One region of the Priestia sp. SRI_019 genome, then DNA from elsewhere that is predicted to be linked to it. Evidence: predicted binding sites of a transcription regulator. Region 1 holds the regulator's gene; each other region holds the start of a gene.
The links. Region 1 encodes Rex, which represses fermentation and respiration genes when NADH is low (regulators of the CRP and FNR family bind a similar motif). Its sites were predicted from a motif close to TTGTGAAATATTTCACAA; they were not measured.

Region 2: a site for Rex is predicted at 3,027-3,044, ahead of AC2YJL_RS22510 (anion permease). Genes of this name have one in related genera too.
Region 3: a site for Rex is predicted at 5,714-5,731, ahead of AC2YJL_RS22055 (AtpZ/AtpI family protein). Genes of this name have one in related genera too.

Annotation. Positions count from the first base shown of each region.
Region 1 covers NZ_JBYCZN010000015.1:6,784-14,545, reverse strand. Annotated here, with positions in the region: gene AC2YJL_RS27155 (ABC-F family ATP-binding cassette domain-containing protein) at 1-932, opposite strand, end outside; gene AC2YJL_RS27150 (redox-sensing transcriptional repressor Rex) at 1,391-2,029, shown strand; gene tatA (twin-arginine translocase TatA/TatE family subunit) at 2,083-2,268, shown strand; gene tatC (twin-arginine translocase subunit TatC) at 2,284-3,039, shown strand; gene AC2YJL_RS27135 (YdiK family protein) at 3,065-3,292, opposite strand; gene AC2YJL_RS27130 (CPBP family intramembrane glutamic endopeptidase) at 3,289-4,017, opposite strand; gene groES (co-chaperone GroES) at 4,317-4,601, shown strand; gene groL (chaperonin GroEL) at 4,669-6,300, shown strand; gene AC2YJL_RS27115 (AAA family ATPase) at 6,459-7,409, shown strand; gene AC2YJL_RS27110 (DUF58 domain-containing protein) at 7,420-7,762, shown strand, end outside.
Region 2 covers NZ_JBYCZN010000004.1:322,815-330,576, forward strand. Annotated here, with positions in the region: gene AC2YJL_RS22505 (alpha-amylase) at 1-1,441, shown strand, start outside; gene AC2YJL_RS22510 (anion permease) at 1,470-2,903, opposite strand; gene AC2YJL_RS22515 (class I SAM-dependent rRNA methyltransferase) at 3,180-4,379, opposite strand; gene AC2YJL_RS22520 (PhoX family protein) at 4,892-6,742, shown strand; gene AC2YJL_RS22525 (tRNA dihydrouridine synthase) at 7,204-7,762, shown strand, end outside.
Region 3 covers NZ_JBYCZN010000004.1:224,085-231,846, reverse strand. Annotated here, with positions in the region: gene AC2YJL_RS22080 (TIGR01440 family protein) at 1-9, shown strand, start outside; gene AC2YJL_RS22075 (serine hydroxymethyltransferase) at 127-1,371, shown strand; gene upp (uracil phosphoribosyltransferase) at 1,585-2,214, shown strand; gene wecB (non-hydrolyzing UDP-N-acetylglucosamine 2-epimerase) at 2,237-3,388, shown strand; gene AC2YJL_RS22060 (S8 family serine peptidase) at 3,455-5,647, shown strand; gene AC2YJL_RS22055 (AtpZ/AtpI family protein) at 5,945-6,166, shown strand; gene AC2YJL_RS22050 (ATP synthase subunit I) at 6,173-6,544, shown strand; gene atpB (F0F1 ATP synthase subunit A) at 6,563-7,273, shown strand; gene atpE (F0F1 ATP synthase subunit C) at 7,364-7,576, shown strand; gene AC2YJL_RS22035 (F0F1 ATP synthase subunit B) at 7,679-7,762, shown strand, end outside.

The sequences.
Region 1 (7,762 bases):
TCGTTAGGTCGATTTATTAACTCCATTCGATCGAGCTGTTTCCGTCTGCTTTGCGCACGTTTTGTAGTCGATGCGCGGGCGATGTTTCGCTGAATAAAATCATTCAGTTTTGCGACTTCATCTTGCTGCTTTTCATACTGACGCAACTCTTTTTCATATCGCTCTGCTTTTTGTACAAGGTATTTAGAGTAGTTGCCCGTGTACTTGACCGTTGTTTTTTGTGTGACTTCATACACTTGATTTACGACTTTATCAAGGAAGTAACGATCGTGTGAAACAATTAAAATAGCTCCTTCATACCCTTGCAGAAACTGTTCCAGCCATGCTAAAGTTTCAATATCTAAGTGGTTGGTAGGCTCATCGAGAATAAGCAAGTCTGGCTTTGTTAAAAGCAGTTTTGCAAGAGCCAAGCGCGTTTTTTGTCCACCGCTCAAGGAGGAAATAGGGGTGCTATAGTCAAAGTTTGAAAAACGGAAACCGTGAAGAATAGACCGTGTATCCGCTTCATATTGATAGCCGCCTAAATCTTTGAACGTTACTTGAAGCTGGTCGTACTCTTTGGTTAGTTTTTCGTATTGAACTGAATCATTAAAAATGTCTGGATCACCCATCTTCGTTTCAAGCGTACGTAATTCTTTTTCCATTTTCTTTAACGGAGCAAAGACCGTCATCATTTCTTCCCATATGGAGAGTGTTGACTCAAGAACTGTATCTTGTCCCATATAATCAATGGAAACACCTTTAGGTTTAATAATTTCTCCGCTGTCATAAGAAAGCTGCTCAGCAATAATTTTTAATAAAGTTGATTTACCAGCACCGTTTCGTCCCACTAGGGCAATGCGGTCTTTTGATTGTACTTCTAACTTTATATTCGATAAAATGGGTTCTGCCCCATAGTATTTTGTAATACCGTTCAATTGTAGAATAATCATTTTTTCACCTCTAGTAGTATATCCATAGTGTATTTTAACATATTTTCAACTACAAGTTCTTCTTACAAGCGTTTGTAATTTGTAGAGGGACAAGGACAAATGATGAAGCGAATGTTTTGATTCATGAAATAAAATGATTTTACCTGCACATTTTATACAGGATACTATGTTAAAATAAGAGATAAGTGCATCTCTGAACTTATATATGATGGATGTAGAAAACCCGTCATGACTAACAAACGAATCCTTTGAAGGGCACATTGCTTCGTTCTAGCTACCGACTTTAAGTAGTGCTGGATAGACAAAAGCCGTCGGGGTGCGAAGCGGAGTATATATAAAACAAGAGAAAAGAGAGAGAATTGGAAGCGCTACCTCAAAGCGGTTGATGCTTTGTGAAAGGTAATGCAATATGACTTGAAAATGTTAGTAATGACATACATGAACTGAGGGGGTACAACGTGAACACTGAACAATTAAAAATACCACAAGCAACGGCTAAACGATTGCCGCTTTATTATCGTTTTTTAAAAAACTTGCATGCTTCTGGTAAACAGCGTGTTTCGTCAGCGGAGTTAAGTGAGGCAGTGAAAGTTGATTCTGCTACTATTCGCCGGGATTTTTCTTACTTTGGAGCATTAGGGAAAAAGGGATACGGCTACAATGTGAATTATTTGCTTACATTTTTCCGTAAAACGTTAGACCAAGATGAAGTAACGAAAGTAGCACTGATTGGCGTAGGGAATCTCGGAACGGCCTTTTTAAATTATAATTTTATTAAAAATAATAACACTAAAATTGAGTGCGCTTTTGATGTGATAGAAGATAAAGTCGGTACAAAAGTAGGCGACGTGCCGGTTTATCACCTTGACCAATTGGAAGATTATATGAGTGATGACATCTCAGTAGCGATTTTAACCGTTCCAGCCACTGTTGCTCAGCAAATTACCGATCGTTTAGTGAGTTGCGGAATTAAAGGAATTTTAAACTTTACTCCTGCACGCTTAAACGTACCGGATGAGATTCGACTGCATCATATTGATCTTGCTGTAGAATTACAGTCGCTTGTCTACTTTTTGAAAAATTATCCTGTTGAATAAGGCGGACTATGTTACGATTTCCTTAAGTCTAAATTAATAAGGAGAGTGGGAATATGGGGATTGGAGCAGGCAGTTGGATTATTATTGCGATTGTAGCACTGCTTATTTTTGGACCGAAACGGTTACCGGAGCTAGGAAGATCAGTGGGCCAAACGCTTAGAGAGTTTAAGCATGCCGCTAGCGGTGCATCAGAAGATCGTGAAAAAGATAAACAGCGTCAAGTAGATGACAAAGAGTAAAAGGGTGATCATAGTATGACCGAACAAGAAATGTCAATATATGATCATATAGGAGAGCTGCGAAAACGCATTTTAATTGTTTTATTTTTCTTTGTGATTGCCACAATTGGCGGCTTTTTTATAGCGGATAAGGTCATTGTCTATTTACAGCATGCTGATGAGGCAAAAAATTTAACGATGAATGCATTTAGGCTAACAGATCCAGTTAAGATTTATATGCAGTTTGCTGTTATTATCGGCTGTGTACTTGCAGCTCCTGTTGCACTGTATCAACTCTGGGCATTTATTAGTCCTGGTTTATATGAAAAAGAGCGGAAGGTAACGCTAGGATATATTCCTGTTTCCATTTTTCTCTTTATCGGCGGTGTCTCTTTTTCTTATTTTGTGTTGTTTCCATTTGTCGTCGATTTTATGACGCGCGTTTCTGATGAGCTGAATGTAAACCAAGTGATTGGCATTAATGAATACTTTTCTTTTTTAATGCAGCTCACACTGCCTTTTGGCCTGTTGTTTCAGCTTCCTGTCGTCGTGATGTTTTTGACGAGATTAGGAATTATCACGCCTATGTTTTTATCTCAAATTCGAAAATATGCCTATTTCGTACTGCTAGTTATTGCCGCACTTATTACACCACCGGAATTGCTCTCGCACATGATGGTGACAGTGCCGCTCTTAATTTTGTATGAAATCAGCATCATTATTTCCCGCATTTCGTATCGCAAAGTGTTAAAGGCAAGGGCAGAGCAAGAAAGAGAAGATGTTAGTATGTAAAAAAACCACTGAAACAGTGGTTTTTTTATTTAGATGAATCATCTTGATTTTTATATTGCTGCTGCAATTTTTTAATTTTGTAGTGCAAGATAAAGATGCGAACCGCAAACCTGAAATCGAATGCGGCTACGAGTGCAAATAAGATTGTGGGGAAATTCCACACGGTTTCCTGAGCATTTTGAATTGCCAAGTAAGTAAATAAAATCCCCATAATAATATAAATAAACCCTCGTGTTAAAGGGATATTCTTCATAAAAACATGCCTCCAAAAATAAACTGCATTTGTTCTGCTTGTTTTTGCATTTCTATAATTTTATCTGCAAAAATAGTTTGAGATAAAATAACGATTGTATTCATCAAAACATGAGCAATAATAGGTACAACAATTAGTCTTGTTCTTGCATAAAGGAATGCAAATACAAATCCCATGGCTGTATACACAAGTAAATGTTTAAAATCCCAGTGTACCGCAGCGAAAATAAGGGAACTAATAAATGCAGAGATAAAGAAATTGTATCGTTTGTGAAGAGAGCCGAAAATAATCTTTCGGAAAATAATCTCTTCTAGTATTGGTCCAATAACAGACGTAACGACAATAAGGAACGGTGTTGCTTTAACAAGGTTAACAATATTTTGTGTGTTTTCAGATACTTGGGTAATGCCAAGAGCGTGTTCGATCATACCTGCTACAGCTTGACCAGCCATAGCGAGAAACACCCCAAGGACTGACCAGACAACAGCAATCGTTTTTCCAGCATGTTCTATACGCATGGACATGTCACGACGCAGCAGCAGTAAGACAATAAGTAAGCCAAGGATAAAGCTAATGATAGTCCAATAAGTCAAAAGCAGGACATTCGCTGTTCGAACTGGATAGTCATCAAACATTCCTGTTAATTTTAACAGCGGTATACCAACAACTCCTGAAAACTGCATAAGGATGTAGGTGAGGATAACATACCAATAACGTTTTTCCAATCTTCTATACTCCTTTAAAAGGTTTTTATGTATATATGTCGAAGAAGTACTGTAAAGTTAGTAATTTCTTCTTGCTCGTATTGTAACATACATATTATTGAACAGAGAAAAGAATGCTTTATTTCTCAAAATCGTCGAAATCTAAGACTATTATATGTAGTTGTCGTAAATTTTAAATTTTTTTTGTTTAATACTTGCAAAAAAAACCCACTTTGTTTTAATATAATAATTGTGTTAGCACTCGTCGAGGTTGAGTGCTAATAAAAATGCAAACATATTATTTGAGGAGGTTGTTTCACTTGTTAAAGCCATTAGGTGATCGCGTAGTGATTGAACTTGTAAAATCTGAGGAAAAAACAGCAAGCGGTATCGTGTTACCGGACAGTGCAAAAGAAAAACCACAAGAGGGTAAGATTGTTGCTGTTGGTACAGGCCGAGTATTAGAAAGCGGTGAGCGTGTAGCTTTAGAAGTAGCTGCGGGCGATCGTATCATCTTCTCAAAATATGCGGGTACTGAAGTGAAATACGAAGGTACTGAATACTTAATTTTACGCGAAAGCGATATTTTAGCTGTAATCGGCTAATTTTAACCACAAACTTATCATACGTAAAAAATAGATTATTAAGAACATCTTGAGGAGGTCAAAGAACATGGCAAAAGACATTAAATTTAGCGAAGAAGCACGTCGCGCAATGCTACGTGGTGTAGATACATTAGCAAATGCTGTAAAAGTAACGCTTGGACCAAAAGGTCGTAACGTTGTATTAGAAAAGAAATTCGGTTCACCGCTTATTACAAATGACGGTGTAACAATTGCAAAAGAAATCGAATTAGAAGACGCATTTGAAAATATGGGTGCTAAATTAGTAGCGGAAGTCGCTAGCAAAACAAACGACGTTGCTGGTGACGGTACAACTACTGCAACAGTTTTAGCGCAAGCAATGATCAGAGAAGGTCTTAAAAACGTAACGGCTGGTGCTAACCCAATGGGTATCCGTAAAGGGATGGAAAAAGCAGTAGCTGTAGCGGTTGAAGAACTAAAAGCAATCTCTAAACCAATTCAAGGTAAAGATTCAATTGCTCAAGTAGCGGCTATCTCAGCAGCTGACGAAGAAGTAGGTCAATTAATTGCTGAAGCAATGGAGCGCGTTGGTAACGACGGCGTTATCACACTTGAAGAATCAAAAGGTTTCACAACTGAATTAGAAGTGGTAGAAGGTATGCAGTTTGACCGTGGATATGCATCTCCTTATATGGTAACTGATTCAGATAAAATGGAAGCTGTATTAGATGATCCATACATCTTAATCACAGACAAAAAAATCGGTAACATTCAAGAAATCTTACCGGTATTAGAGCAAGTTGTTCAACAAGGCAAGCCTCTATTAATCATCGCTGAAGACGTAGAAGGCGAAGCTTTAGCAACATTAGTTGTGAACAAACTTCGTGGTACATTTACAGCTGTAGCTGTTAAAGCTCCTGGTTTCGGTGATCGTCGTAAAGCAATGCTACAAGATGTTGCAATCCTAACAGGCGGAGAAGTAATCACTGAAGAGCTTGGTCTTGACTTAAAAACAGCAAGCATCGATCAATTAGGTCGCGCTTCTAAAATTGTTGTAACAAAAGAAAATACAACAGTTGTAAACGGTGCAGGAAACGCAGAAGATATCCTAGCACGCGTAAACCAAATCAAAGCTCAGCTTGAAGAAACAACTTCAGAGTTTGACCGTGAAAAATTACAAGAGCGCTTAGCAAAACTTGCTGGTGGCGTAGCTGTAATTAAAGTGGGTGCGGCAACTGAAACTGAGTTAAAAGAACGTAAATTACGTATTGAAGATGCATTAAACTCTACGCGTGCTGCGGTTGAAGAAGGTATCGTAGCTGGTGGTGGTACTGCATTAGTAAATATCTATAATAAAGTAGCAAGCATCGAAGCTGACGGTGACACTGCTACAGGTATCAACATCGTATTACGTGCGATCGAAGAGCCTGTACGTCAAATCGCTCACAACGCTGGTTTAGAAGGATCAGTAATCGTTGAGCGTCTAAAAGGCGAAGCAGTTGGAACTGGATTTAACGCTGCAACTGGCGAGTGGGTAAATATGCTAGACACTGGTATCGTTGACCCAACAAAAGTAACGCGTTCAGCTCTTCAAAATGCTTCTTCTGTAGCGGCTATGTTCTTAACAACTGAAGCAGTTGTTGCTGACAAGCCAGAAGAAGGCGGAGCACCTGCAATGCCTGACATGGGCGGCATGGGTGGAATGGGCGGCATGATGTAATCACTGCCCTACCTAAAAAAGCGACCAAGTACTCACTTGGTCGCTTTTTTGCGTGCATTAATATTTTCAGATTTTTTTAAAATTTGTTAAGATAGTACTATGTTTATTGAAAAACATACTAAACTCAAGGCTTAACTGAGTTTTAAGGGGGAGCTTCGTTGATTCAGCTGGATCATATTAATAATAAATTAAACCAAGTATTAGAAAACATCGATCAAATTGTAATTGGAAAGCGTCATGTATCTACGTTGAGTTTGGTTGCTTTGCTTGCAAAGGGGCATATTTTGCTTGAAGATGTGCCGGGTGTGGGGAAAACGATGCTCGTGAAGGCACTGGCCAAATCGATTGATGCAGAATTTAAACGAATTCAATTCACGCCCGATTTGCTGCCGTCCGACGTAACAGGTGTTTCTATTTACAGTCCAAAAGACATGGAATTTCATTTTCGTCCAGGTCCTATCATGAGCCACATTGTACTCGCTGATGAGATTAACAGGACTTCTCCTAAAACACAATCGGCGCTTTTAGAAGCAATGGCTGAGCATCATGTAACAACCGATGGTATCACCCGGGAAATTCCAGCGCCTTTTTTTGTGATGGCTACTCAAAATCCTGTTGATTTTGATGGGACCTATCATTTGCCAGAAGCGCAGCTGGATCGATTTTTATTCAAATTAAGCATGGGGTATCCTACGCAGGAAGAGGAGCTTCAAATTTTAAACGGCGTATCGACTCAAGTTAATCTTGAAGATGTCAAACCCGTCATGAGCATTCCAGAATTAGTACAGGCTCAAAAAACTGTAAGCAGTATTTATGTAGATGATGCGATCAAGCACTATATCATCGAAATCATTCGCAAAACGCGCTCTCATCCACATGTTTCGTTAGGTATCAGTCCTCGTGGAACGGTTTCCTTTATGAAGGCCGTTCAAGCATATGCGTTAGTGAAGGGAAGAGATTACTGTCTTCCTGATGATGTTCAAGAGCTTGCTTCGTATGTGTGTGCACATCGATTAATGCTAAGATCTGATACCCAGTACAGCGGCTTAACAGCGGATGATGTGATGAAGCAAATTATGGCTGATACGAAAGTACCTGTTAAAAGGTAAGAGGTACTTTATGAAACAGTATATAAAAGTGATATGGAATAAATGTAGGGGCTGGTTCGTTTTATTCTGCATCTTTGCTGCTACGTTTTCTTACGCGATGTTTCAAGGGGGCTTTGTCAGCTGGTTTTTATTTTATAGCTTCTTACCTTTTGGATTATATGCGGCAGCCGTTTTGCTTTATCCGTTAAAGAAGTGGAATGTTACTCGTGATGTGAAGCTACAGCCTCGATTCGCTGGAGATCATCTTTCGTATGACATTCATATTACACGCTCCTCGGGTTTTCCTGTTTATATGGCAGCAGTGAAAGAGGAGAGTAACCTTTTAGATCAAGAAGAAAGAACAATTTATCCGC
Region 2 (7,762 bases), on a different contig from region 1:
TCATACAATTATGCAATTTTTCGAATGGCATGTGCCGGCTGATGGCGAGCATTGGCAACGCCTTAAAGAGCTCGCTCCTCAACTAAAAGAACAAGGAATTGATTCCGTGTGGATTCCCCCGGTTACAAAAGGTGTTTCATCAGAGGATAACGGCTACGGCGTTTACGACTTATATGATCTTGGCGAATTTGATCAAAAAGGAACCGTTCGTACAAAGTATGGAACCAAGCAAGAGCTGCATGAAGCGATTGATGCCTGTCATAATCATGGAATTAATGTCTATGTGGATATTGTAATGAACCATAAAGCTGCAGCAGATGAAAAAGAAACGTTCCACGTCATTGAAGTGGACCCCATGAACCGAACAGAAGAAATTTCTGAACCTTTTGAAATTGAAGGGTGGACAAAGTTTACATTTGAAGGGCGCGGCGATCAATATTCTTCTTTCAAATGGAACTTTAATCATTTTAACGGCACTGATTACGATGATAAAAATGGAAAAGAAGGCGTTTTTCGTATTGCCGGGGAGAACAAAAGCTGGAACGAAAATGTGGATCAAGAGTTTGGCAACTACGATTATTTAATGTTTGCGAATATTGATTACGATCATCCTGAAGTTCGAGAAGAAATGATCAAATGGGGAAAATGGTTAGCAGACACCCTGCAGTGCGACGGTTATCGATTAGACGCCATTAAACATATTAACCACGATTTTATTAAAGAATTTGCCCACGAATTGTCCTCTTCTCAAGAAAAGCCCTTTTATTTTGTGGGAGAGTTTTGGAATCCAGAGTTAACAGCCTGTCAGGAATTCCTAGACGTGATTGATTATCAAATCGATTTGTTTGACGTATCGCTGCACTATAAACTGCATGAAGCCTCTCAGCAAGGAAGAGATTTTGATTTAACCACGATTTTTGATGATACATTAGTCAAGACTCACCCGTTGAATGTTGTCACATTTGTAGATAACCATGACTCTCAGCCAAATGAATCTTTAGAATCTTGGGTAGAAGATTGGTTCAAACAAAGTGCTTACGCTCTAATTTTACTTCGTGAAGACGGCTATCCTTGTGTGTTTTACGGAGACTATTTTGGAATAGGCGGAGAGCACCCAATTGAGGGAAAAGAAAAAGATATTTCCGCTCTCTTGCATGTACGCTATGACAAAGCATACGGCCAGCAAGACGATTATTTCGATCACCCGAATACCATTGGATGGGTAAGGCATGGTGTAGAGGAATTTGAGAAGTCTGGATGCGCTGTGGTGATGTCAAACGGCGAAGATGGCGAAAAGAGAATGTTCGTCGGCGAACACCGAAGTGGACAAACGTGGATTGACTTCACAAACAACCGAGAGGACCAAATCGTGATTGAAGAAGATGGCTACGGACAGTTCCCTGTAAATGGCGGCTCTGTATCCGTTTGGGCTGAAGCATAAAAAAACAGTGGCCTGCGCCACTGTTTTTTTACCATAGACCTAGCAGTTTCCACCACAAGCCGCCAATTCCAATCCAAATGATAATATGAATAATTGAAATTAAAAAGCCGAGCGACCACCATTTTTGCTGCGTTACATATCCACTACCGAAGAACACCGGTGCCGGTCCACTTCCGTAGTGAGTTAAACAGCCAAATAAATTGCTAAAGAACGCTAAAATTAATGCTGACAGTAACGGAGGCGCACCAGCGGCCACGATGACAGATAAAAATGCTGCGTACATAGCGCTGACGTGAGCCGTGTTACTTGCAAAAAAGTAGTGAGAATAAAAATACGCAATAGCTAGTACAATCAACGCCGTCATCCAAGACATATGGCTAACAGTGCCTTTCATCAGATCACTGAACCAAGGAATCATGCCTAGATCATTTAAGAAAGTTGCCATCATAACCAAAACAGCAAACCAGACTAATGTATCCCATGCTCCCTGTTCTTTTTTGATGTCCGACCAGCTTAACACTTGCGTTAAAAGAAGCGCACATAGACCAATAAAAGCAGTTGTTGTTGCATTAATATTTAAATTAGCGCCAAAAATCCACAGCACAAGAAGAAGTAAAAATACGCCAATCATGTACCATTCTTCTTTCTTTAGCGGACCCATTTCATTTAGTTTTTTTGCTGCAATTTCAGATGCTTCCGGCGTTTCTTTTAATTCTGGCGGATACAGCTTATAAATAACGAGTGGAATAACAATTAAACTAATAATTCCAGGTACGATTGCAGCCGCTGCCCAGCCAACCCATGAAATAGTCTTGCCTGTAATTTGTTCCGTCATTTTAACAGCAAGAGGATTGGCCGCCATTGCTGTTACGAACATAGCGGATGTGATCATATCTCCTTGAAACGATACTTTTGTTAAGAAAGCGCCGACTCTGCGCTCCGTACCGTCTCCAGTTCTCGATCCGTATGTTTCGGATAAAGAACGAATGATGGGAAGAATAATTCCTCCAGCTCGTGCTGTATTAGACGGCATTGCAGGTGATAAAAGCAAGTCACTTACGATAAGAGAATACGATAGTCCCAACGTCTTTTTACCGAACAAACGAACGAAGATATAGGCAACCCTTGTTCCTAGACCAGTCTTAATAAAACCTCTAGAAATAAAGAATGCAATAACGATTAACCAAATCGTCGTATTTTGAAAACCGCTGAGCGATTGTTCAAGTGTTAATGTATTAGTTAATACAATAATGGTTAAAGATAAAATAGCTACACTGCCTAATGGCAATGGTTTAATGATAAGCCCTACGATAGTAGCCACAAAAATAGCGAATAAGTGCCAAGCCTTCAAATCAAGTCCGGGCGGAGGTGTAATAAACCATAAAACAAGTCCGATTGCCAGACAAATTAATAAAGGAATAAATTTCACTTCGCCGGCAGGCTTTTTTGTTGTTTCAGCCATAATCTTTCTCCTTTCATGTTTTTTAATAATAGTAGTATGCTCTTTCTACTTCACACCCAATACTTATCCCATTTAAAATAAAATAATTGTAAAAATACGTTTCGTAAGGATGATATTGTAAAATTGTGAAGTGTTGAGCATAATTCCTTTATTATTTTATCATATATATTGACAATATTTATCTCTTACCTTCATTTTATTCCCTTCAAAATAGCTTGTAAGCGTTATTTTATCAAAAATAAATAAACTGCATGAGTTCATCATGCAGCCTTGCATTTAGTGATTTACTTTTTGAATAAACACCACTTTTAAATAATTACCTGACTTAAATTCTTTTATTGTTTTAAAATCAGCTGGAAGAGCGAACTGCTCCATCATTTTGTAACGTTCACCTTTTTCATTAAAAGCTTTTTCAATAAACGAATGGAATTTTTTCATATCAAAATTGCTTGCATTCGTAGATGCCACAATGACACCGTTTGGCTTTGTAAGAGCAATAGCTTCTTTTAATAAATCTTTGTAGTCTTTTGCCGCGCTGAACGTATGCTTTTTCGACTTGGCAAAGCTCGGCGGATCTAGCACCACAAGATCGAAGGTCATGTTCTTTTTGACCGCATATTTAAAATACTTGAAAACATCTTCTACGATAATGTCCTGTGCTTCGTGATCAATTCCATTTACACTAAATTGCTCAATTGTTTTTGCCAAGCTGCGATTGGCTAAATCGACACTTGTTGTTTTCGCAGCTCCTCCAAGAGCGGCCGCCACTGAAAATGCACCTGTATACGAAAACATATTTAGCACGGTCTTTCCTTTTGCATATTTATCTCGAATCGTTTTACGGACGTCTCGCTGATCTAAAAAGACTCCCACCATCGCTCCGTCATTTAAGTAAACGGCAAAACGAATACCATTTTCTTTTACAATAAGAGGGAACTCACCTTTATCCCCTGCTACAAAATCATCTTCTTCAATATATTGCCCTTTTACGTTAAAACGTTTTTTCTGGTACAGCCCTTTAAAATTAGGCGCAGACTTTAAGGCTTCAATGACGTATTCTTTAAATCGATAAATTCCTTCACTATACCAACTCATGACGTAATATCCGTCATAATAATCAATAATTAAGCCGCCGATTCCGTCACCTTCACTATTAAATACGCGAAAAGCAGTTGTGTCTTCAGACGCATAAAAATCATGACGTGATGAAATAGCTTGCTGAATTTTTCTGGCAAAAAACGCCGCGTCAATTTGCTCATTTTTCTTTTTCGAAAGAATCCATCCATAGCCTTTATTTTGCTTTCCATAATAGCCTTTGGCTAAAAATTGATTCTTCGGAGTGAATAAGTTAATAATAACGCCTTCTTCTTGCAGTTTATGACCATCAACAAGCGCATCTTTTTCAATGAGTGGATAACCCTTGTTCACTTTTTTAATAAAAGCTTCTTTGGCTATAACTTGTACTTCTTTTCTCATGTGTACACCCTATCTATTTAATTTATTTCATTCTAGTTCTATCCATTTTACAACAATAATCTACATTTATCTTAACATAGATAAACAGCTCCGTTTCTAGTTATAAATAGAAAAGCAGAAGATGCCTTGAAGCACCCTCTGCTTGATATGAATGAAAAATGAAATGTATTAAGATAAAAAATTATGAGCACTCTTATCCCGTATAAGCATTGAACTGAGTGACATTTTTTTCTGCTAAAATACCTTTCACTTTTGCTGTACGAGCCAAAGTGCTTTTTGTCGCCTTTAGCTATGTGTTTATTGTAAGAGCGGAACATGAATTCACTGTGAAGCCCAGCTGAATACTATCTGAACAAATTCTAAAAGATAGCTGAATAACTTCTAGTTAAACTTGTCATATAAATGTTCAACGTTCTTAACAACAGCTCAACAAATCCAGCTCTTCTCTTTATATTTCCTCAACAACCAAATGATTTAATAAGTGTATGAATACGATTCGGAGGTTATCAACCATGAAAAAACGAGTATCTTTTGGACTATCTCTCACCCTCTTAGCTTCTAGCGCCGCTTCTGCTTTTGCAGCAGAGCATCATCCAATTCAACATCCAAAACAAATCAAAAGCGTCGAGTTTCAGCCAATGAAAGCACCTACTACGATTGAAAATATGATTAAAACGTATACAGAGGCATCTGTAAAAGTAACGTATAAAGATGGAAGCGTTGAAAAAACGCCGCTTAACTATAACCAGCTCTTTCTTTCAAAAGATAAAATTGTCGATAATAAAGGGGAATTAATCGCCGCAGGTACACCGATCGATGCAAACGGGGATCCGATTATTGACCGAAGCGTTCCTGATAAGCCATCACCTTACGTATCAGATGCACCGGATTCAAACAGCTTTATCACCATCAACGGTAAGTCTTATATTATTTCACATTATGAATATGAATCTGTTAATAATGCTGGAAAAGAGATTTCCGGTCTTCCTGCTTCAATGACGCTTACACAAGTTGACCGAGATGATAAAACAGGAAAACTAACCGTCAACCATGCTAAAAAAATTGATTTTTCTAATGTAAATGGTTTGTGGACGCCGTGTAATGGCTCTACAACGGATTGGGGTACTCACCTTGGGTCAGAAGAATACGAGCCTGATGCACGTGCTTTTGAAGATCCTTCATCCAGCTCTTATAAAGACGTCACGAACTTCGCTAAGCTTTATTTCGGCGACACGTCAAAAGCAAATCCTTACTACTACGGCTGGATTCCAGAAATTTCAGTGGATGAAAGCGGCCATGCATCCGTCGTAAAACATTACAGCACAGGCCGTTTTTCACACGAAATGATGCAGGTACTTCCAGATAACAAAACCGCTCTTTTTGGAGACGATGGGTCTAATACCATGATGTTTATGTATGTAGCCGATAAGGAGAAAGACTTCTCAGCAGGAACTCTTTATGCGGCAAAGTTTAAACAAACGAGCACAGAAAATGGAGGTAAAGGCGACCTTCAGTGGATTAAGCTTGGTCATGCAACAGACAATGAAGTGAAAACAATAATCGACAAAGGCACAAAATTTAGTGATATTTTTGAAACAGCTGACCAGCCTACAAAAGGATTTACAGCTGTGAAAACCGCTGCAAGTAACAAAGTTGAATACCTAAGAGTAAAGCCTGGCATGGAAAAAGCAGCTGCCTTTTTAGAATCACGCCGATACGGTGCAATTTTAGGTGCAACATCTGAATTCAACAAGATGGAAGGACTAACGGTTAACAAAAAAGACAAAAAAGCGTATATGGCTATTTCTTACCAAAATAGTGCCATGCTAAAAGAATCTGGCGCTGTACAAGATGATATCCAGCTTCCAAAATTAGAGTCTGGTGTGACCTACCAGCTGAACTTAGGATCGCATCAAAAAGACCAAGCAAACGGCAAGATTAACAGCCGCTACGTTCCTGCAAGCATGGAAGGGCTACTGATTGGACAAGACCTAGAAAAAGCAGATGCATACGGTAATACAGCCGACCCAAATAAAATTGCCAACCCTGATAACCTTACGTATTCAAATGACTTAAATACACTGTTTATCGGAGAAGACAGCTCACTGCATACAAACAACTTCGTATGGGCTTATCATGTAAAAACTAAAAAATTATCACGCATCCTTTCAGTTCCAGTGGGAGCAGAAGCAACAGGACTTCGTGCAGTAGAAAACATTAAAAACTCTCGCTACGTATTAAGCAACTATCAGCACCCGGGCGAGGACATCAGCGACAAAAATATTACCGCTGTTGATAAAGAAGAGCTAGCTAATGCACTGAAAGAAAGCATTGGCATTCAAGAAACAGGTGGTGTAGGATAGATACATTTCTGGACTGCCTTCTAAGGACGGTGCTCCTTACAAAAAGCATTAATACGTAATGAAGCCACGTCTGTTGTACAGTTACAGACGTGGTTTTTTATATAGTCGAAGTTATTTATAAAATCGTTTATCGTAATCATAATTATGGTGAATACTTTATAATATCCTTGGAGAAAGTGCCTACACACAAACCAAATACTTTAGGATATTTATTCGCAGGTATCCGTTACATGCCTTCAGGCTCGCTTTTAATTGCTTACACTCCACTAATATTAGATATAAAATTTGTTTCAATAGGTATTTCCAGCAAAACAAAATCACTCGTTCCCTTGCACTTTTCCTCCCATACCATTAAAGTATATATTGGTTGAAGTTTATACTGACATTCAACCTGATAAAAGAAATTACACTTTTTAATTTTGGGAATACGTTTTCTCTAAAAGAAAGGGTTTAGATATAAGATGAAAGATAATTTTTGGCATGAGTTGCCGCGTCCGTTTTTTATTTTGGCACCGATGGAAGCTGTGACGGATGTCGTTTTTCGCCATGTTGTGACCGAAGCAGCACGACCTGACGTATTTTTTACAGAGTTTACGAATACGGAAAGCTACTGCCATCCGAAAGGGAAAGATAGCGTAAAAGGACGTTTGACGTTTACAGATGATGAACAGCCAATCGTTGCGCACATTTGGGGAGACAAGCCTGAATACTTCCGTCAAATGAGTATCGGCATGGCCGAAATGGGTTTTCGCGGCATTGATATTAATATGGGCTGTCCTGTACAGAATGTTGCAGGAAACGGAAAAGGTTCTGGTCTGATTCGCCGTCCAGATACTGCGGCTGAGATTATCCAGGCAGCTAAAGCTGGAGGACTTCCAGTAAGCGTAAAGACTCGTCTTGGCTATACGCAAGTTGATGAGTGGTACGACTGGCTGAAGCATATTTTAGAACAGGATATCGTGAACCTTTCTATTCACCTTCGTACAAAAAAAGAAATGAGCGATGTTGACGCGCACTGGG
Region 3 (7,762 bases), on a different contig from region 1:
CTTTCGTAATTAAATATATTAAAATAATACACATTTTTTCTTTTTTATTCTAAATAAATCATGTTACAATGTAGTTGAATCAACAAATAACGAACATTGCGAATACGAAATGAGGAGAGGATTTTGATGGAGAAACAACTAATGCAACAAGATCCAGCAGTTTATAATGCGATCAAGGATGAATTACAAAGACAACGTACTAAGATTGAGCTAATTGCTTCAGAAAACTTTGTAACAACAGCGGTAATGGAAGCACAAGGTTCAGTTTTAACAAATAAATATGCTGAAGGCTATCCAGCTAAACGTTACTACGGCGGCTGTGAACACGTAGACGTAGTAGAAGACTTAGCTCGTGATCGTGCAAAAGAAATTTTCGGAGCAGAGCATGTGAATGTTCAACCTCACTCAGGTGCACAAGCAAACATGGCTGTATACTTCACTGTTTTAGAAGCTGGAGACACAGTACTTGGTATGAATTTATCGCACGGCGGTCACTTAACGCACGGAAGTCCTGTTAACTTTAGTGGTGTTCAGTACAATTTCATCGAATATGGCGTAGATCGTGAAACACATCGTATTAATTACGATGATGTATTAGAAAAAGCTCGTACACATAAACCAAAATTAATTGTGGCTGGTGCAAGCGCATATCCACGCGCAATCGACTTCAAGCGTTTCCGTGAAATCGCTGATGAAGTAGGCGCTTATTTAATGGTAGACATGGCTCATATTGCTGGTCTAGTAGCTGCAGGACTTCATCAAAATCCTGTGCCACATGCTCATTTCGTTACAACTACAACACATAAAACACTGCGCGGACCACGCGGCGGTATGATTTTATGTAAAGAAGAATTTGCGAAAAAGATTGATAAGTCAATCTTCCCTGGTATTCAAGGTGGCCCATTGATGCACGTTATCGCTGCAAAAGCAGTAGCATTTGGTGAAGCGTTACAAGATGAATTTAAGCACTATGCTCAAAATATCATCGACAATGCTAATCGTTTGGCAGAGGGATTAAAGAAAGAAGGATTTGCTCTTGTATCTGAAGGAACAGACAATCACCTTGTGTTAATCGACGTAAGCTCAATGAATTTGACAGGTAAAGTAGCTGAAAAAGCACTTGATGATGTAGGTATTACAACAAACAAAAATACAATTCCTTACGATGAGCAAAGCCCATTTGTAACAAGCGGTATCCGTATTGGTACAGCTGCGGTTACAACTCGCGGATTTGGCTTAGAAGAGATGGACGAAATTGCTTCTATCATCGGATTAACGCTTAAAAATATTGAAGATGAAGAAAAGCTAGCTGAAGCTAAAACACGCGTTGAAGCTTTAACAAGCAAGTTTGAAATGTATAAATCACTTTAAGAGAGACAGGCCTTTGTGCCTGTTTTTTTATGGAGAAAGTGGTAGCAATTCAATCATTTTTTGAATAATGCTTGAACTCAAAAACTTTTTTCTGTAAAATGAATGCAATGTATAAATTTAATTAGCAAGAGATATGTTTTTACTAGTACGTACCATTCAATTCGTTGAATGGTATTTTAATGTGTACATCTTTATATATAAGGAGAGATATCAATGGGCAAAGTATACGTATTTGATCACCCGCTTATTCAACACAAATTAACTTACATACGCGATGTAAAAACGGGAACGAAAGAGTTTCGTGAATTAGTTGATGAAGTGGCAAGCTTAATGGCTTTTGAAGCGACACGTGATTTACCGCTAGAAGACGTTGAAATTGAAACACCGGTTTGCAAAACAAAGTCAAAAGTTATTGCAGGGAAAAAGCTTGGTATCGTTCCAATTCTTCGTGCTGGTATCGGCATGGTAGATGGATTTTTAAAACTAATGCCAGCTGCTAAAGTTGGACACGTTGGCTTATATCGTGATCCAGAAACATTACAGCCTGTTGAATATTATGTAAAGCTGCCTAATGATGTAGAAGAGCGTGACTTTATTGTAGTAGATCCTATGCTTGCAACAGGAGGGTCAGCTGTAGAAGCAATCAACTCTCTTAAAAAAAGAGGCGCTAAAAACATTAAATTTATGTGTTTAATTGCTGCTCCTGAAGGCGTGGAAATCGTAAAAGAAGCACACCCTGACGTAGATATTTACATTGCGGCATTAGATGAAAAATTAAATGACCATGGATATATTGTTCCAGGTTTAGGAGATGCAGGGGATCGTTTATTCGGTACAAAATAATTTGTAGATTCGGGTGATGAACATGAAGCAGCCAATTAAAGTAATGACGATATTCGGGACAAGACCAGAAGCAATTAAAATGGCCCCTCTAGTGCTAGAGCTTAAAAAGCGACCGGAGGAGTTCGAAGCGATTGTTACGGTAACGGCTCAGCACCGTGAAATGTTAGACCAAGTATTGAGCATTTTTGACATTCAGCCTGACTATGACCTTAACATTATGAAAGATCGCCAAACTCTTATGGACGTAACGACCAGAGGATTAGAAGGTTTGGATGACGTAATGAAAAAAGTGAAGCCGGACATCGTACTTGTACACGGCGATACAACTACGACGTTTATTGCCGGACTAGCAGCTTTTTATAATCAAATTCAGGTGGGACATGTTGAAGCAGGTTTGCGCACATGGAATAAATATTCTCCATATCCGGAAGAAATGAACCGTCAGCTTACAGGCGTTCTCGCTGATTTGCACTTTGCTCCAACCGATAAGTCTGCAGCTAATTTGCAAGCAGAGAATAAAAAAGAAGAGCGAATCTTTGTGACTGGAAACACAGCTATCGATGCGTTAAAAACGACAGTAAAAGAGACATATGAGCATGAAGTGTTAACGAAATTGGGAGATGATCGTCTTATTTTATTAACGGCGCATCGCCGCGAAAATTTAGGCGAACCAATGAAAAACATGTTCCGTGCTGTTAAACGTATTGTGGATGAACATGAAGATGTGCAAGTTGTGTATCCTGTTCATTTGAATCCGGTAGTTAGAGAAACAGCAAACGATATCTTAGGAAATGACCCACGCATTCATTTAATTGAACCGTTAGATGTAATTGACTTCCATAACTTCGCTGAGCGCGCTCATATTATTTTGACAGATTCGGGCGGTGTTCAAGAAGAAGCTCCTTCATTAGGCGTACCTGTATTGGTACTTCGTGATACAACAGAGCGACCGGAAGGAATTGAAGCAGGGACGCTCAAACTAGCAGGAACGGAAGAAGAAACAATTTATACGCTAGCAAAAGAGCTGTTAATAGATGAAGACGTATATAAGCAAATGTCACAAGCATCGAATCCTTACGGAGACGGCTTAGCTTCTAAACGTATTTGTGATGCTATTAGCTACTATTTCAACCGCCGTGAAAACAGACCGGAAGCTTTTAATCCGCTTTCGTAAGATTTCTAAACACCTTTCACATGAAAAGTGTCTCTTTGAGACACGATAGTGTGAGAGGTGTTTTTTATGTGGATTAAATGGTTAATGATTAGCTTTATATTAGGAAGCGGGGGAGGACAAATGTCACTCAATCCGACATTTCCTTCTATAAAACAAGAAATGAATCATCAGGAAAAATCAATAATTGTCATGATTGAAAAAGAAAAATTCGCAAAATTTAAAAGTCAGCTACAAAAAAATTATCCTAATATAAAGATTAAGAACGAATTTCATACAGTGTTTACCGGACTTTCATTAAACGGCTCCATCTCGGATTTGGAAAAACTATCTCATAATCCTTCTATTATTGGTTCACATTCTGTTAAAAACTACCAGGTTGCAGAAGAAAATAGCGTAACCTTCATTGGCTCAGAACAGGTAAGGGGCTTATTTGATACTTATAATCAGCGCTTAACAGGAAAAGGAATCAAAGTAGGCGTCATCGATACGGGTGTTGATTATTCTCATCCCGATTTAAAACAAACCTACAGGGGAGGGTATGATGTAATAGATAAAGATTATGAGCCGATGGAAACCACTCGCGAGCAAGGAGAGCCTACTCTGCATGGCACTCATGTAGCTGGTATTATTGCAGCAAATGGAAATATTAAAGGTGTAGCACCTCAAGCGGAGATCTACGCATACCGAGCTCTTGGACCTGGTGGAGCTGGAACGTCTGAAAGTGTTATTCTAGCTATCGAAAAAGCAATTCAAGATGATGTAGATATTATTAATTTATCATTAGGAAATGATGTGAATGGCCCTGATTTACCAACAAGCTTAGCGTTAGATCGAGCTGTTGAAAAAGGAATTGTAACGGTTACATCCAGCGGCAATTCAGGTCCAGGTTTATGGACCGTGGGCTCTCCAGGTACAGCGGGAAAAGCTATTTCTGTTGGCGCTTCTGTTTCCCCGACAACAGTTCAATTTCTAACAATCGGATTTAATAAAGACAAGATTATGATGGCGCCAGTAGAAGGGTCGCGCCCGTGGACGTTTAATCAAACGCTCCGTGTAATAAATGAACAATACTCCAAAGAGCAAAAGCATGCATTGGGTAACGTCATTTTGCTAAAAGCAGAAGGAAATGCCGTTGAAAAAAAGATCAAACAAGCTGAACAGGCAGGCGCAAAAGCCGTTATTTTATATAGTCCGACTGAAAAAAGCATAATCGGTAAACTAAAAGAGTCAGTAAATATTCCAGTGATATGGGTAAGTAAAAAAAGCGGTGATACCATTAATCAACACATTCAGTCTCAACAACCATATTTACGCACTGGCAAGCAAGTGGTGCAAGACTTGCTTACATCTTTCAGTTCAAGAGGGCCTGTAACGACTACTTGGGGAATCAAGCCGGACGTCGTCGCACCTGGTTACTTCATTAATAGTACAGTTCCCGGCGGATATGAACGCATGCATGGCACAAGTATGGCTGCGCCCCATGTAGCTGGAGCGTGCGCTCTTATTTTACAAGCTCACCCGAACTGGTCTCCTGAACAAGTCAAAGCTTCATTGATGAACACAAGTAAAGTAATGCACCAGCTAAACGGTCAAACGTATCGCGTATATGAACAAGGAGCCGGGAGAATTCAACTAGCAAAAGCTGTCACAGCAGACTCTTTATTTTATCCATCTTCTTTATCTTTCGGTATTTTTACGCGCCCATCAAAAAAAGTCTTATCATTTAAAATTGATAACCAGTCTGATAAAGCAAAAACGTATCGCTTAAACGTTCCGAAAAGGGATGAAGGAGTGAACTGGGATATTCCATTACCCGTCACGGTGCAGCCCCATCAGACAAAAGAAATAGCTGTCACTTTATCGGTGCAGCCCCGTTTTAAAAATAAAGGTATATATGACGGATATTTGGAAATAAATGATTCACGTGAAACATTTTCGCTTCCTTATATGTACATGGTTAGCATTCCAGATTATCCTCGTGTCATGGGATTGCAAGTAGCAGCGGAAAAAGAGAAAAATACGTATAGCTATGAACTGTTTTTGCCTGAAGGAGCAGATGAGTTAGGCGTTGCTCTTTTTGATAAGCAGTCTTTACAGTTTATATCGTATTTAGATGTTGACGTTGATGTAGAAAGAGGCATGAGAAAACGAGAAATAACGATTGATGAATCGCTTGTACCGGGGGCGTACCAAATATTTGCATTTGTGAAAAAGCATAGACAAGAGCAGGTTGTACACAGTACAATAACGATTGAATGAACCTCTTTAAATGTTTTCATTTGAAGAGGTTTTATGTGTGGCAGAAATGTGAACAATAAGAAGAGATTGTGAAGTTTTTAGCTTAAACACATTGACATTAAATATACGCTATTGTATGCTTACAGGGAATATAAATGATAAGGTTTTCAACCTGTGAAAACCGTTGATATTTCTGCGTATTTTATTAGCTGTTTTTACCTTTTTTAGCAATTTTTTTTGCCTTTCTATCATATATTGAGCTATAACAACGATAGAGAATTCGGAAAAAAGAAAATTTTGCAAAAGGGGTATGAGCTTATGAAAGATCGCAACCGTCATCCTTTGCAAGCGATGGCATTAGTGTCAATCATTCTATCACAGTTAGCAGGTTCAGTCTTAATTGGCTTATTCTCTGGGAGATGGGCTGATCAATGGCTTGATACCGAACCACTATTTTTGATTTTAGGCCTTCTTTCAGGGCTAGCAGCAGGTGTTTTTATGATGCTGCGGACAGTCCACCATTTTTTTTCAGGAGATTAATAATTCATGCAGGATTTGCAGCACGTTTTTCCAAGACTTCGTTCATACATATTGTATTTGTTAGCATTATACGTTCTCGGCTGGGGATTTACAAGTTATAAGGCTGTTTTTGCAGGTTTAATTTTAGGAACCGCCCTGAGTTTGTATAATTTGTGGAACTTGGTAAGAAAGTTTGAGCAGTTTGGACAGGCGTTGGATGAGGGGAAAAAGCCCCGTTCAATTGGGACTGTTGTAAGATTTGCAACAGCTGCTCTCGCAGTTGTGATTACCATCTCTTATCCAAAAACCTTTCATATTATTAGTGTAGTTGTGGGATTAATGACGTATTATGTTGTCATTATCATAGATTTAGTTGTTCAAAATATGCGTAGAAGATAGAAAGAGAGGTGAACACAGTTGGGTCATGAATCACCAACTATAGAGTTTCTAGGCCTTACTTTTAGTCAAAGTAACTTGCTTATGGTTACCGTAGCTTCTGTTATTGTATTCTTAATTGCAGTTTTATGTACTCGTACTCTTGCTATGAAGCCAAGCGGTGCACAAAACTTTATTGAATGGGTCTTAGATTTTGTTAAAGGACTCGTTAATAGCAATATGGATTGGAAAACAGGTGGCCGCTTTTTGACGCTAGGTGTAACTTTACTTATGTACATTTTTGTGTCAAATATGTTGGGTCTTCCATTTGCCATCGTGATTGACCATAACTTATGGTGGAAATCGCCAACCGCTGATCCAGCAATTACGCTGACGTTAGCCGTTATGGTAGTTGTACTATCACATTATTATGGTATTAAAATGCGAGGTTTCTCTGCATACACGAAAGATTACTTCAAGCCAATGGCATTTTTATTCCCGCTTAAGATTATCGAGGAGTTTGCCAATACGTTAACGCTTGGCCTTCGTCTTTACGGTAATATTTATGCTGGGGAAATTTTGTTAAGCTTGCTAGCTGGTTTAGCAACAACAGGCTTCTTAGGTACAATTGGAGCTGCTATTCCAATGCTTTTATGGCAAGGATTTAGTATTTTTGTAGGCGCAATTCAGGCCTTCATTTTCACAATGTTAACGATGGTTTATTTATCTCACAAAGTGAGTAGCGACCATTAATTTATAAAGCTTTGTTCAAGTAATACCCAATTTGGACAAAACAAAACTTAGTTAAACAAAATCATATATATTAAGGGAGGACTTTATAAAATGGGTTTAATAGCATCTGCAATTGCGATTGGTTTAGCGGCACTAGGTGCTGGTATTGGTAACGGTCTTATCGTTTCTAAGACGATTGAAGGCACAGCTCGCCAACCAGAAGCACGTGGTACATTAACTTCAATGATGTTCGTTGGGGTTGCCTTAGTTGAGGCGCTTCCAATTATCGCCGTAGTTATTGCATTCATGGTACAAGGTAAATAATAATGTGTTACATGTGGCGAAGATCATTCAAAAGAACCTTCGCCATTACTTTATGTCTTTAATAAGTAAATTATATATGTGGAGTCTCTGAAGGGAGTGAACATGGCCGTGTCGAACATGTTTGTGTTAGGAGCAGCAGGCATTAATGGTGGAGATATTCTTTTCCAATTAGTGATGTTCCTTATC